DNA from 3 places in the Yersinia massiliensis genome. Region 2 is predicted to be linked to each of the others. Evidence: predicted binding sites of a transcription regulator. Region 2 holds the regulator's gene; each other region holds the start of a gene.

Region 1 (4,257 bases), 1.3 Mb from region 2:
ACGCTGATTTGACCCTTCAACTTTGCCGCCCAACTGCATGGCCATGGTTTGCATGCCGTAACACACACCCAATACTGGCACACCCGCAGTGAACACATAATCAGGCGCTCGTGGGCTGTCGTGTTCTGTGGTGCTTTCAGGGCCGCCGGAGAGGATAATACCGCTTGGATTAAAGTCACGGATTTGGGCTTCGGTTACGTCCCACGCCCATAATTCACAATAGACACCAATTTCACGAACGCGGCGTGCCACCAGTTGGGTGTATTGCGAGCCGAAATCAAGAATAAGAATGCGATGTTTATGGATATTTTTTGTCATGTGCGGCGTATTCCAAGGGTTTTTAATAAAAATAAATAACTGATAGCATTCCAGTCGGCGGGACCAAGAATTGAATTAACGCCCGCTGTATAGCATGCACAGCGGACGAAAATCAAACTCACCGGTTCAACCTTAGGCATTAGCCCATACGGTAGTTCGGTGACTCTTTAGTAATGGTCACATCATGCACATGGCTTTCTTGAATACCTGCGCCACTGATACGAACAAACTCAGCTTTGGTACGCAATTCATTGATAGTGCCACAGCCAGTCAGCCCCATACATGAACGCAGGCCACCCATTTGTTGATGCACAATCTCTTTAAGCAGACCTTTGTAAGCCACACGCCCTTCAATGCCTTCCGGCACTAATTTATCGGCAGCATTATCGGTCTGGAAGTAACGGTCTGAAGAGCCTTTGGACATCGCGCCCAGTGACCCCATACCACGGTAAGATTTAAACGAACGGCCTTGATACAGTTCGATTTCGCCTGGAGACTCTTCGGTTCCGGCCAACATAGATCCGACCATGACACATGCCGCGCCAGCCGCGATGGCTTTCGCGATATCACCAGAGAAACGAATACCGCCATCAGCAATCACCGGAATACCGGTGCCTTCCAAGGCTTCGACTGCATCGGCAATCGCCGTGATCTGTGGCACACCAACACCGGTCACAATACGGGTAGTACAGATAGAACCAGGGCCGATACCCACTTTAACCGCGCTCACGCCAGCATCAGCCAGCGCCTTCGCACCAGCACCTGTCGCAACGTTACCGCCGACGATTTGTAGGTTTGGATATTTAGCTCGCGTTTCACGTATACGCTGTAACACGCCTTCGGAGTGACCATGAGATGAGTCAATCAGCAAGACATCAACACCCGCAGCCACTAAAGCATCTACACGCTCTTCGTTACCTGCACCGGCCCCGACTGCAGCGCCAACACGTAAGCGACCATGTTCGTCTTTACAGGCGTTTGGCTTGCGTTCTGCTTTTTGGAAGTCTTTCACGGTGATCATGCCGCGTAAGTGGAAGCTATCATCAACCACCAATGCTTTTTCTACGCGTTTTTCATGCATTTTTTGCAGCACAACTTCGCGCGCTTCGCCTTCCCTGACAGTAACCAACCGCTCTTTTGGTGTCATCACCGCCGTCACGGGTTGATCCAAATCGGTGACGAAACGAACGTCACGGCCAGTGATGATCCCAACCAACTCATAATCTTCGGTCACGACCGGATAACCGGCGAAACCATTACGGGCGGTCAGTTCCTTAACTTGGCGTAGCGTCGTCGTTGGTGTCACCGTTTGTGGTTCGGTCACAACACCACTTTCGTGCTTTTTGACCCGGCTAACTTCTTCAGCCTGGCGCTCAATGGACATATTTTTGTGGATGAAACCTAAACCGCCTTCTTGTGCCAATGCAATGGCCAAGCGAGCTTCGGTAACGGTATCCATGGCTGCAGAGAGCATAGGAATATTTAGGCGGATAGTTGCAGTCAGTTGAGTGCCAAGTTCCGCCGTATTAGGCAGTACTGTGGAGTGGGCTGGAACCAAGAGGACGTCGTCAAACGTTAGAGCTTCTTTCGCGATACGTAGCATGGGCAATATCTCACCAAGGTGAATGTGAAAAGATAAAATATTGCCGTGGCATTCTACAGAGCGTAACCGTTTGCCTCCAGTACTTTTTCAGAATATTTCTTGCCAACCGGTTTCAGGTAGGTAATATCGATCAATTAAGTGCTTGTTTTAAAATTTGATCTAGGTCACATGTCACAATCCTCTGCCTCAACAATTTTTACCGTCAGCCGCCTAAATCAGACGGTGCGACAGCTGCTGGAAATGGAAATGGGCCAGATTTGGCTCACTGCTGAGATTTCTAATTTCTCTCAGCCCTCTTCCGGCCACTGGTATTTCACCCTGAAAGATGATCGGGCACAGGTGCGTTGTGCGATGTTTCGCAATACCAACCGCCGTACCACTTTTCACCCACAAAATGGCCAACAAGTTTTGGTCAGGGCATCGATTACGCTTTATGAGCCCCGTGGTGACTATCAGTTAATTGCCGAAAGTATGCAGCCTGCCGGTGACGGATTGTTGCAACAGCAATTTGAGCAGTTGAAGCAAAAACTGGCCGCAGAAGGGCTATTTGACCCTAGCATTAAGCACCCCCTCCCCAGCCCTGCCAAACAAGTCGGGGTCATTACCTCATCCAGTGGCGCGGCGTTACACGACGTGTTACAGGTGTTGCAACGCCGTGACCCTTCACTGCCGGTGATTATTTACCCAACAGCGGTACAAGGTGCTGATGCGCCAATGCAGATAGTCCGCGCCATTCAACTCGCTAACCTGCGGGGCGAATGCGATGTCTTGATTGTCGGGCGTGGTGGTGGCTCTCTGGAGGATTTGTGGAGTTTTAACGATGAGCGAGTTGCTCGCGCCATCTTTAGCAGTCGCATTCCTATTGTCAGCGCAGTCGGCCATGAAACCGATGTCACTATCGCTGATTTTGTTGCCGACTTACGCGCCCCAACCCCTTCTGCCGCTGCTGAGTTAGTCAGCCGTAACCAGCTTGAACTGGTCAGGCAAATACAAGGGCAGCAACAAAGAATGGAAATGGCGATGGATTACTATCTGGCACAACGTAGCCAGCAATTCACTCGCCTCGAACATCGTTTGCAGCAACAACATCCCCATTTGCGTTTAGCACGTCAGCAAACGCTGCTGCTGAAGCTGCAACGTCGCCTAGCAGAGAGTGCGCAGACACAAATTCGTTTATTGGGCAAACGTACCGAACGGCTCCAACAGCGTTTGGTTCAAGCTCAACCGCAAGGACAAATTCACCGTTATAGTCAGCGGGTACAACAACAGGAATACCGTTTGCGTCAAGCATTGGAGCGCCAACTCAATGACTATCGTCAGCGCTTTGGTATCGCCTGTTCGCAACTGGAGACAGTTAGCCCATTAGCGACTTTGGCTCGCGGCTACAGCGTGACACAAACCCCTGCAGGTGCACTGCTCAAGACCACCAAGCAAGTTCATACCGGTGACAAGCTGACTACTCGGCTACAGGATGGTTGGGTGGAAAGTGAAATCACCCAAATCAATGTGGCGAAAAAGCCCCGTCAGCGTAAGACAACAGAAAATTAGTGCTGAATCATTAACCTATCGCCATGCCATTAGGGTATTGGCAGATAACTAAAACGAACACGGCTTTTCGAAATCAGCCCGTGGCCCTGCTGGCAAAAATAATCTACCGCACCGCAGGCTTTCAGCACTTGCAGAGGCTTGCCGCATTCAGGGCACTCTGCCTGCTGCTGATAGTTGCCCTGGCAGTGACTGCAATGAAAGTGACCACTGACTTCACCCATCACTTTTTGGCAAACCGGACATAACGCTTCCATCATTTCACTCCTGCACTTGCATTAAAAAATCACATCACACCCATCGACCGTAAGAAATAAATCCCCAGTGCCGTGGTGAAGAAAGATCCGACAGTCGTCAGCGCAATGATATTCGCGGCTAAGGTGGCATTGCCTCCCATTGCACGGGTCATAACATAACTACCCGCGGCGGTTGGCGTGGCAGAAAAGAGGAAAATAATCCCAAGCGTCGCCCCGCGAAAGCCCATCAGTATCCCGCCAAACGTCATCAAAAAAGGGACCACGAATAATTTGGCTACCGATGATAATGCCGCCACGTTAGACGAACGGAACATTGCCTGCCAATCGAGGCTCGCCCCTGTACATAGCAGAGCCAATGGGAGGGCTAATGCGGAAATATAGCCGCCAGTCTGCACAATCACTGTCGGGATCGGTAATCGAGTCTGGGCATAGGCCAAACCGCATAATAGCCCAATGATCAAAGGATTAGTGACGATGCTACGCAGCAACGATAATTTGCTAATTTTACCACCCTGCCCAGACTGTAGGCTGCGG
Region 2 (4,257 bases):
GATTACCACCAGTACGGGCAAGAACATCAAAAAGAAAGCACAAGAAGTCAGTAAAAAGACGGCGACAAATACCCGTACGACTAAAAAGATAAATACTAATACAGCAACCGACAAAAATAGAGCTGGCGCTAAAAAAACAGAAAAAATCGCTTATGGTCGGCAGCGAATTAAAACTCAAGGTAAAGCCAGCACAGAATTAATCGCGAATAATAAAATTAAACTCAGCCCCGCCCATAAAAAGCGCTATCAACACGCAAAACAAACTGCAATGAGTAAGCTGATGAAACAAGTCGGTAAACCTTATCGTTGGGGGGGCACCTCTCCGAATACAGGTTTCGATTGTAGTGGGCTTATTTATTACGCGTACAAAGATGTCATCAGAATAAAAATGCCACGCACTGCTAACGAAATGTTTCATTTACGTGATGCCGCACCAGTGAAACGTGCAGAATTAGAGAGCGGTGACCTGGTGTTCTTTAATATCGCCAATCGCGGTGTTGCCGACCATGTCGGTGTTTATTTAGGTAACGGCAAGTTTATTCAGTCACCTCGTACTGGTGAAGAAATTCGTATTAGCATGATGGATAACGACTACTGGCAAGATCATTATGTGGGCGCGCGTCGCGTGGTCACACCTAAAACGATTCGCTAAATCTTCAATCTCCCGATACCCAGCAGATTATTTGCTGGGTGAGTGACCATCAATCGCTTTCTCAATAATGATAACCATTGTGACTCTCCCCCACTCAATAACCACTATTATATTATGGTTATAACTGTCATTCCCGTTGAAAGTTGCTAAAATTAATACCCACAACAAAAATACAACAATTTTGGTTTATCCGCTCTTCGCCACATCATAACCGATGGTTTTTGATGAGATTTGAGGAGCAAACACCCTGAGCAACCCCGAAAGGAGCAAGCAATGTCATTTGAATTACCGGCATTACCTTATGCGCAAAATGCGCTGGAACCACACATTTCAGCTGAAACACTGGAATACCATTATGGCAAGCACCACAACACTTATGTGGTCAACCTTAATAATCTAATTAAAGATACAGAGTTTGCTGGCAAAACGCTGGAAGAGATCGTGAAAACATCTAGTGGCGGTATTTTTAACAATGCTGCTCAGGTTTGGAACCATACCTTCTATTGGCATTGTCTGTCGCCGAATGGTGGTGGTGAACCTCAGGGTAAAGTAGCTGACGCCATAAATCAGTCATTTGGGTCTTTTGCTGATTTTAAAACGCAATTTACCGATGCTGCGGTTAAAAATTTTGGTGCTGGTTGGACTTGGTTGGTCAAAAAAGCAGACGGTTCACTGGCCATTGTCAGTACATCGAATGCGGCTACCCCGCTGACCACCAACGATAAACCGTTACTGACTGTAGATGTATGGGAACACGCTTATTATATCGACTACCGCAATGCGCGGCCTAAATACCTGGAAAACTTCTGGGCGCTGGTGAATTGGTCTTTCGTTGAGACGAATTTAGCCTGATAAGGCGAATAAACGCGAGAGGATGTGTTGATACATCAGTATCACTAAAATCGATAACCATAATAAGGGCGGGTAAACCGCCCTACTTGTCACGCTATACCGGCAAGCGGTTGACTTAATTCATTACCGCCACGAAGCTAAAGGCAATAATCATTGCCAATGCACCAACAGTCGTAATCAGCGACATTTTCAGATTGGTATCCATAAAAACTCCTCAGCCGGTCAATTTGTAGTAGGGAAAAGGCACATAGTTAGTGTGTTAAATTATCTTCCCACAATTCAGAAAAAAAATCTTCTGCTCATTACTCACTTTATAACTTTGATTACCCCTTTCACTTTTCCTCCAGATCAGCCAAAATTCGCAGTTCATAACTGCATACTGGCCAATAACGTCCAACAAATACTCTCAGACAGCCCGCTGATTCCATTTTCCAGCCTAATAATATGCTTCTGTCTGAATGGTTTCGAGTATGTAGGCAAACGATTAACAAAATACTGACCTGCTGTAACAGGTGAGCTTAGGAGTTATTTTTTATATGGCAACGATTAAAGATGTGGCCAAACACGCGGGTGTGTCCACCACCACCGTTTCGCACGTGATTAACAAAACTCGTTTCGTCGCCGAAAATACTAAGGCTGCCGTGTGGGCGGCCATTAAAGAACTGCATTATTCGCCCAGTGCTGTGGCCCGCAGTTTGAAAGTTAATCACACAAAATCCATCGGCTTGTTAGCAACCTCCAGCGAAGCCCCCTATTTTGCCGAAGTAATAGAAGCGGTTGAAAACAGTTGTTATAGCAAAGGCTACACGCTGATTCTATGTAACTCTCATAATAATCTGGATAAGCAAAAAGCGTATCTGGCGATGTTGGCGCAAAAGCGTGTCGATGGGTTATTAGTGATGTGTTCAGAATATCCAGAGCAACTTCTTGGGATGCTGGAAGACTATCGCAATATCCCGATGGTGGTGATGGATTGGGGTACAGCGCGGGGTGATTTTACTGACTCTATTATTGATAATGCTTTTGAAGGCGGTTATTTGGCCGGTCGCTATCTTATTGAACGCGGCCATCGCGATATTGGTGCCATTCCGGGGCAGTTATCTCGTAACACCGGCGGAGGTCGCCATCAAGGCTTCCTTAAGGCATTGGAAGAAGCGAATATTGAGCTGCGTGATGAGTGGGTAGTTCAAGGCGATTTCGAGCCAGAATCAGGCTATAAGGCCATGCATCAAATTCTGACACAAAAACATCGTCCAACGGCCGTATTTTGTGGCGGAGATATTATGGCGATGGGCGCGATTTGTGCAGCCGATGAATTGGGCCTGCGAGTGCCACAAGATATTTCGGTGATAGGGTATGACAACGTGCGTAATGCGCGCTATTTCTCACCAGCACTGACCACCATTCATCAACCCAAAGAACGATTAGGTGAAACGGCATTTGCCATGTTGCTCGATCGTATCGTCAGCAAGCGCGAAGACCCACAGACCATTGAAGTTCACCCGAAACTGGTTGAGCGACGTTCTGTTGCTGATGGTCCGTTCCGCGACTACCGCCGTTAATCAAACTCTGCCGGTAATGACTCATCTTCCGGCGCAAAAAACATCTATTTGGTAACGCCCTGCTGCCAGTAGCAAACTTCGCTACCGGCGGCACTATCGTGCGGTCAATCACAGCGCAATCACTCATTTTCGTCTTTCAGCCACTCATCATTCAATGTGACACTGTCACCCAAATATTCAAGTAACCAAGCCAACGCGGGTGAATGGTTATTTTGCTCCCAAGTCATGCAGCAAGGGCTATCTGGTAAGGGTTCTGTCAACGTCAAAGCAGCTAACTTCCCTTGTGCAATCAGTGGTGAAACCATATGAGTCGGTACCATGCCTACGCATAAGCCTGCACACAGGCAATCAATCCCTGTCACCCAGTCCGGTACCACCAGCCGCTGCTGATTATCAAGTGTCCAAGTGTCTCGCTTGGGTAGATTCTGCGCGGTATCCTCCAAACATAATGAGGGAAATGGCCGTAACTGGTCATCGGTCAAAGGCCCTGTTAACTGGGCCAACGGATGTTCAACACTCACAACACACTGCCAGCTCAAAAATCCCATATCGCGAAATACAAACCGCCCGCCAACAGGCACAGCGCGAGTCGCGCCAATGGCCATTTCTGCTTGCCCGTCGACTAACACATCCCATACGCCATTGAACACTTCATAGCGTACCCGCAATTCAATATCGGGAAAATGCCGATAGAAATCTAAGATTAAGCGGCGGCTGCGAGCTGGCTTAACGATTTTATCTATCACGATGGTCAATTCCCCCCGCCAACCATTCGCGACTTGCTGGCACTGTCGACGTGTGCCATTCATTTTTTTGATAACATCACGCGCTTCCTTGATAAAAATTGCGCCTGCAGCCGTTAATTCGACGTCACGATGCCGCCGTTCAAACAGTGGCACCGCGAGCCACTCTTCAAGTTGACGCACGGTATAACTTATCGCCGACGGTACACGGTGCAATTCTTGTGCAGCGGCACTGAAACTTCCAGTACGCGCGACAGCATCCACTACATCCAGTGAGTATTCAGACCACATTAACTCCACCTCTGCTGCTCAACCATTTAGATATCAAATATATTGATAGCATGGTGCAAATATTACCGTTTCACAACAGATTATCTTGCCGGATAGAATGCCCTCCGCAATAAATTGCCTATAACAATGCATTTACAACAATCGTCATAACAGCCAT
Region 3 (4,257 bases), 390 kb from region 2:
TTTATCGTAGGCATCGGCTTCTTTTTTGGTTGTGAAAGTCATTTTTTCCTCACCCTGTCTTACCACGACGAATTTTATTTCAACGGCCATGAATAAACGTCCTATTTGCTTATAGGTTACTGTACATAAACACAGTATAAGATGATTTGTTGGGGAGATGCAATCACCATCCCCCCACTGTGATTATTTTAATAGACGGGCTTTGCAGTTTTTGCCTTTGATTTTACCTTGTTGCAGCTGTTGTAAAGCGCGCTTGGCGCTGGCCTTACGGATAGCCACATAGGCATGCACCGGGAACATGTCGATTTTACCCACGTCTGCCGCCGTCAATCCCGCATCACCGGTGAGTGCGCCCAAGATATCACCTGGACGAATTTTTGCTTTACGGCCACCGTCAATGCATAGCGTCACCATTTCGGGTTCCAACAGAGGGCTAGTACTGCGGCTCACTTGATCAGTGGGTGTCCATTTCAACTTTATTTGCAGATAATCTTCAATTGCATGGGCGCGAGTCATTTCTTGTGGTGTACACAAGCTAACAGCCAGCCCGCTCATCCCTGCTCGGCCAGTACGCCCAATGCGGTGTACATGAACTTCAGGATCAAACGCCAGTTCAAAGTTAACCACTAACTCTAAATCTTTGATGTCCAGACCACGAGCTGCAACATCGGTTGCCACTAACACACGGCAGCTGCGGTTGGCAAAACGGACCAGCACCTGATCACGGTCACGTTGTTCTAAATCACCGTGTAACGCCAGTACACTGATACCACGGGATTCCAAGGCGTCGTAAACGCTCTGGCAATCTTTTTTGGTGTTACAAAACACGACACAAGATGCTGGCTGATAGTGGCTGAGAATGGCAATCAGCAGCGGTAAGCGTTTTTCGCGCGTGGTTTCAAAGAACATCTGCTCAATGGCGGGGGCTTCTTCGCCATCATCCACTTCAACATTGAGCGGATCACGCTGTACCCGCGCACTGATTCGTTCAATGCCAAACGGATAAGTGGCGGAGAACAACAGTGTTTGGCGCGTTGGTGGGGTGTAAGAAATCACATCATCGATGGCATCGGCGAAGCCCATATCTAACATGCGATCGGCTTCATCCAAGACCAACACCTTGAGATCATCCAGCACCAGCGTTTTTTTGCGTAAATGTTCTTGGATGCGCCCTGGTGTACCGACAACGATATGAGGCGCATGTACCAGAGAGTCCAACTGGTGGCCCATCGGCTGCCCGCCACATAAGGTCAGAATTTTGATGTTCTGAGTGAAACGGGCCAAGCGGCGTAGCTCTTTACTGACTTGGTCTGCCAATTCACGGGTTGGACACAACACTAATGCCTGAGTGACAAACTCACCTACCGCAATTTTGTCTAGCAAACCGATACCAAATGCAGCGGTTTTGCCACTGCCGGTTTTGGCCTTCGCACGAACATCTTGGCCCTTGAGGATTGCCGGTAGCGCTGCAGCCTGTACCGGTGTCATCTCGGTATAGCCAAGTTCATTAAGATTGGACAACTGCTCAGCAGGCAGCGTCAAGGTAGCAAAGGAGGTTGTGCTCACGGCAAAGACTCTTATAACAGGATGGAATGGCAGCGATGGCCTGAAGGCAAGCGCAATATTTTGGCGCGATAATACCAGAAGTGGGCCTCTTGCCGGTAGAATACTGCAAAAACCCTACAAATTAGACCTGCTCAGCGCTTTTCACGATGGCCTTCATGCGTTCAGAATGAAAATTCTTACCCAATAAATGCCCCTCTTTGACTGCGCTCAGTTAGATACGCAATCGTTTTCGTTTCTATTTTACTTTATACTGTTGCCCATTAAAATCGCTCGCGCGCCGAGTAAATGTGCTAATTCCCCACTGATGTAGGTATCTCACTATGCTAACAATTGGAACCGCTCTGCGCCCAGGCGCCACTCGTGTCATGCTGCTAGGCTCAGGCGAGTTGGGCAAAGAAGTGGCAATAGAATGCCAGAGACTCGGGTTGGAAGTGATTGCTGTCGATCGCTATGCGGATGCTCCCGCGATGCATGTCGCCCATCGCAGCCATGTGATTAACATGCTGGATGGTGCTGCGTTGAAGCAGTTAGTCGAGCAAGAGAAACCACATTATATCGTGCCTGAAATCGAAGCCATTGCCACCGATATGCTGGTTGAACTTGAAAACATGGGACAGCGTGTTGTCCCTTGCGCCGAGGCTACGCGCTTGACGATGAATCGAGAAGGCATTCGCCGTCTGGCCGCCGAAACCCTACAAATTCCCACCTCTAGCTACCGTTTCTCCGATACCGAGAGTGCTTTTCGCGTTGCCGTGAGTGAGATTGGCTACCCGTGCATTGTCAAGCCTGTGATGAGTTCTTCCGGTAAAGGACAGAGTTTGATTCGCAGTGAAGATCAACTCAAAACCGCATGGGACTACGCGCAATTGGGTGGTCGTGCTGGTGGTGGACGTGTGATCGTCGAAGGACTGGTGCGCTTTGATTTTGAAATAACCCTGCTGACGATCAGCGCTGTTGATGGTATTCATTTCTGCGCGCCGATTGGTCACCGCCAAGAAGAAGGTGATTACCGCGAATCTTGGCAACCACAAGCAATGAGTGATGTTGCGTTGGATCGCGCCCAAGCGATAGCCTCTGAGGTAATAACAGCATTAGGTGGACACGGGTTATTTGGCGTTGAGCTGTTTGTCTGTGGCGATGAAGTCATCTTTAGTGAAGTCTCACCGCGCCCGCATGATACCGGGATGGTGACCTTAATTTCGCAAAACATGTCCGAGTTTGCGCTACATGTTCGTGCATTTTTGGGGCTGCCGATTGGCACCATTCGACAATATGGCGCGGCAGCATCAGCCGTTATCTTGCCTGAATTAACCAGCGACAATATCCATTATCATGGGCTAGAAACAGCGTTAACGGGGGATACACAGATTCGCTTATTTGGTAAGCCGGAAATTGCCGGTAAACGGCGTTTGGGTGTCGCACTGGCGGTTGCCGATGACGTGAGTGCTGCCATTGAAGTGGCGAAACACGCCGCGAGTGCTGTCGTGGTGAGTGGGAAATAACACTTTTCCCTGATAATAAAAACCCGCCATTCTCGGCGGGTTTTGCGGCCTAATTTGCAGTGCGAACATCAACCTTCGTATTGATCTTCAATGTCATCTGCATCTTGTTCATCATCACGACGATAATCAGACTCTTCGTGATCCTCAAAATCCGTATCTTCAAAGATAGGCATTGCTTGAGGATCGTTTTGGTGCCGTTCTCGAATCTCTTCGGCAACCAATGCGATCGCCTCGCCACTGCTCATCCCTTCCGACATGAATTTGTGAATACGTTCAACTGCTTCTTGCTGTTCCTCATGGGAAAGTGAAGGCATACCCGCTAGCATTGATTTATCTCCTACCTATAATTGCTCAAGTATACCTGTTTATTCTCATCAGCGGTGAATTGGCTATTCCATACTGAATTGGCTATATCCGAGTTGAATTGGCCCTCCCCGATAGAACGGACAGAAACCGATGCGTGTTTTATGCTAATCTTCTCGGCGGCCTGATGTTCACCCCTCTTCACCCGTAAGAAAAGAATAACGACTCATGAGTATAAAATCCCTGACCTTCAAAACATTACCCTATCAGCCTGATGCCCTACTCCAGCAATTTACACCACTCGCCAATCAGGAGTGGGCGATGTTATTGCACTCTGGATTCGCCGAGCATGCCCATAATCGTTTTGATATTTTGGTCGCTGACCCCGTGGTCACACTCACGACCAGAGGGGAACAAACCGAGATTGTCAGCACTCACGGGACAACGTTATCCCACGAAGATCCCTTTACGTTATTGCAGCAAGAGTTGGATAAAATCTTACCATCAGTCCTAACGCATCCAGACTTACCTTTCTTAGGGGGGGCATTGGGACTATTTGGCTATGATCTTGGCCGGCGGATTGAAAAGGTCCCTGCGTTGGCTGAACAAGATATTGCCCTACCCGATATGGCCATCGGGTTGTATGACTGGGCGCTCATTGCTGATCACCATCTGCAAAAACTGACCTTGGTATGTCACGGTGATGCAGAGCCACGACTAGACTGGTTGAGTCAGTTGAAAGCAACGGAAGCTGCCATACCCTTTAGGTTGACGAGCCCATGGCAAGCCAATATGTCGCGGGAACAATATGGCGAAAAATTCCGCCAAATTCAGGCCTACCTTCAGAGTGGTGACTGCTATCAAATTAATTTGGCGCAAAGATTCA

The links. Region 2 encodes PurR, which represses purine synthesis genes. Its sites were predicted from a motif close to CANGCAAACGTTTGCNTG; they were not measured.
Region 1: guaB (IMP dehydrogenase) is a predicted target of PurR. The motif match lies at 1,981-1,998, and genes of this name have one in related genera.
Region 3: purT (formate-dependent phosphoribosylglycinamide formyltransferase) is a predicted target of PurR. The motif match lies at 1,783-1,800, and genes of this name have one in related genera.

Annotation. Positions count from the first base shown of each region.
Region 1 covers NZ_CP028487.1:1,259,885-1,264,141, reverse strand. The annotation lists gene guaA (glutamine-hydrolyzing GMP synthase) at 1-318, opposite strand, end outside; gene guaB (IMP dehydrogenase) at 458-1,921, opposite strand; gene xseA (exodeoxyribonuclease VII large subunit) at 2,090-3,469, shown strand; gene DA391_RS05795 (zinc ribbon domain-containing protein) at 3,499-3,723, opposite strand; gene DA391_RS05790 (AEC family transporter) at 3,753-4,257, opposite strand, start outside.
Region 2 covers NZ_CP028487.1:2,537,193-2,541,449, forward strand. The annotation lists gene DA391_RS11850 (C40 family peptidase) at 1-652, shown strand, start outside; gene sodB (superoxide dismutase [Fe]) at 926-1,504, shown strand; gene DA391_RS11860 (YnhF family membrane protein) at 1,620-1,709, opposite strand; gene purR (HTH-type transcriptional repressor PurR) at 2,041-3,066, shown strand; gene punR (DNA-binding transcriptional activator PunR) at 3,186-4,100, opposite strand.
Region 3 covers NZ_CP028487.1:2,145,764-2,150,020, reverse strand. The annotation lists gene DA391_RS10120 (YebG family protein) at 1-90, opposite strand, end outside; gene dbpA (ATP-dependent RNA helicase DbpA) at 184-1,566, opposite strand; gene purT (formate-dependent phosphoribosylglycinamide formyltransferase) at 1,887-3,068, shown strand; gene DA391_RS10105 (YoaH family protein) at 3,137-3,394, opposite strand; gene pabB (aminodeoxychorismate synthase component 1) at 3,600-4,257, shown strand, end outside.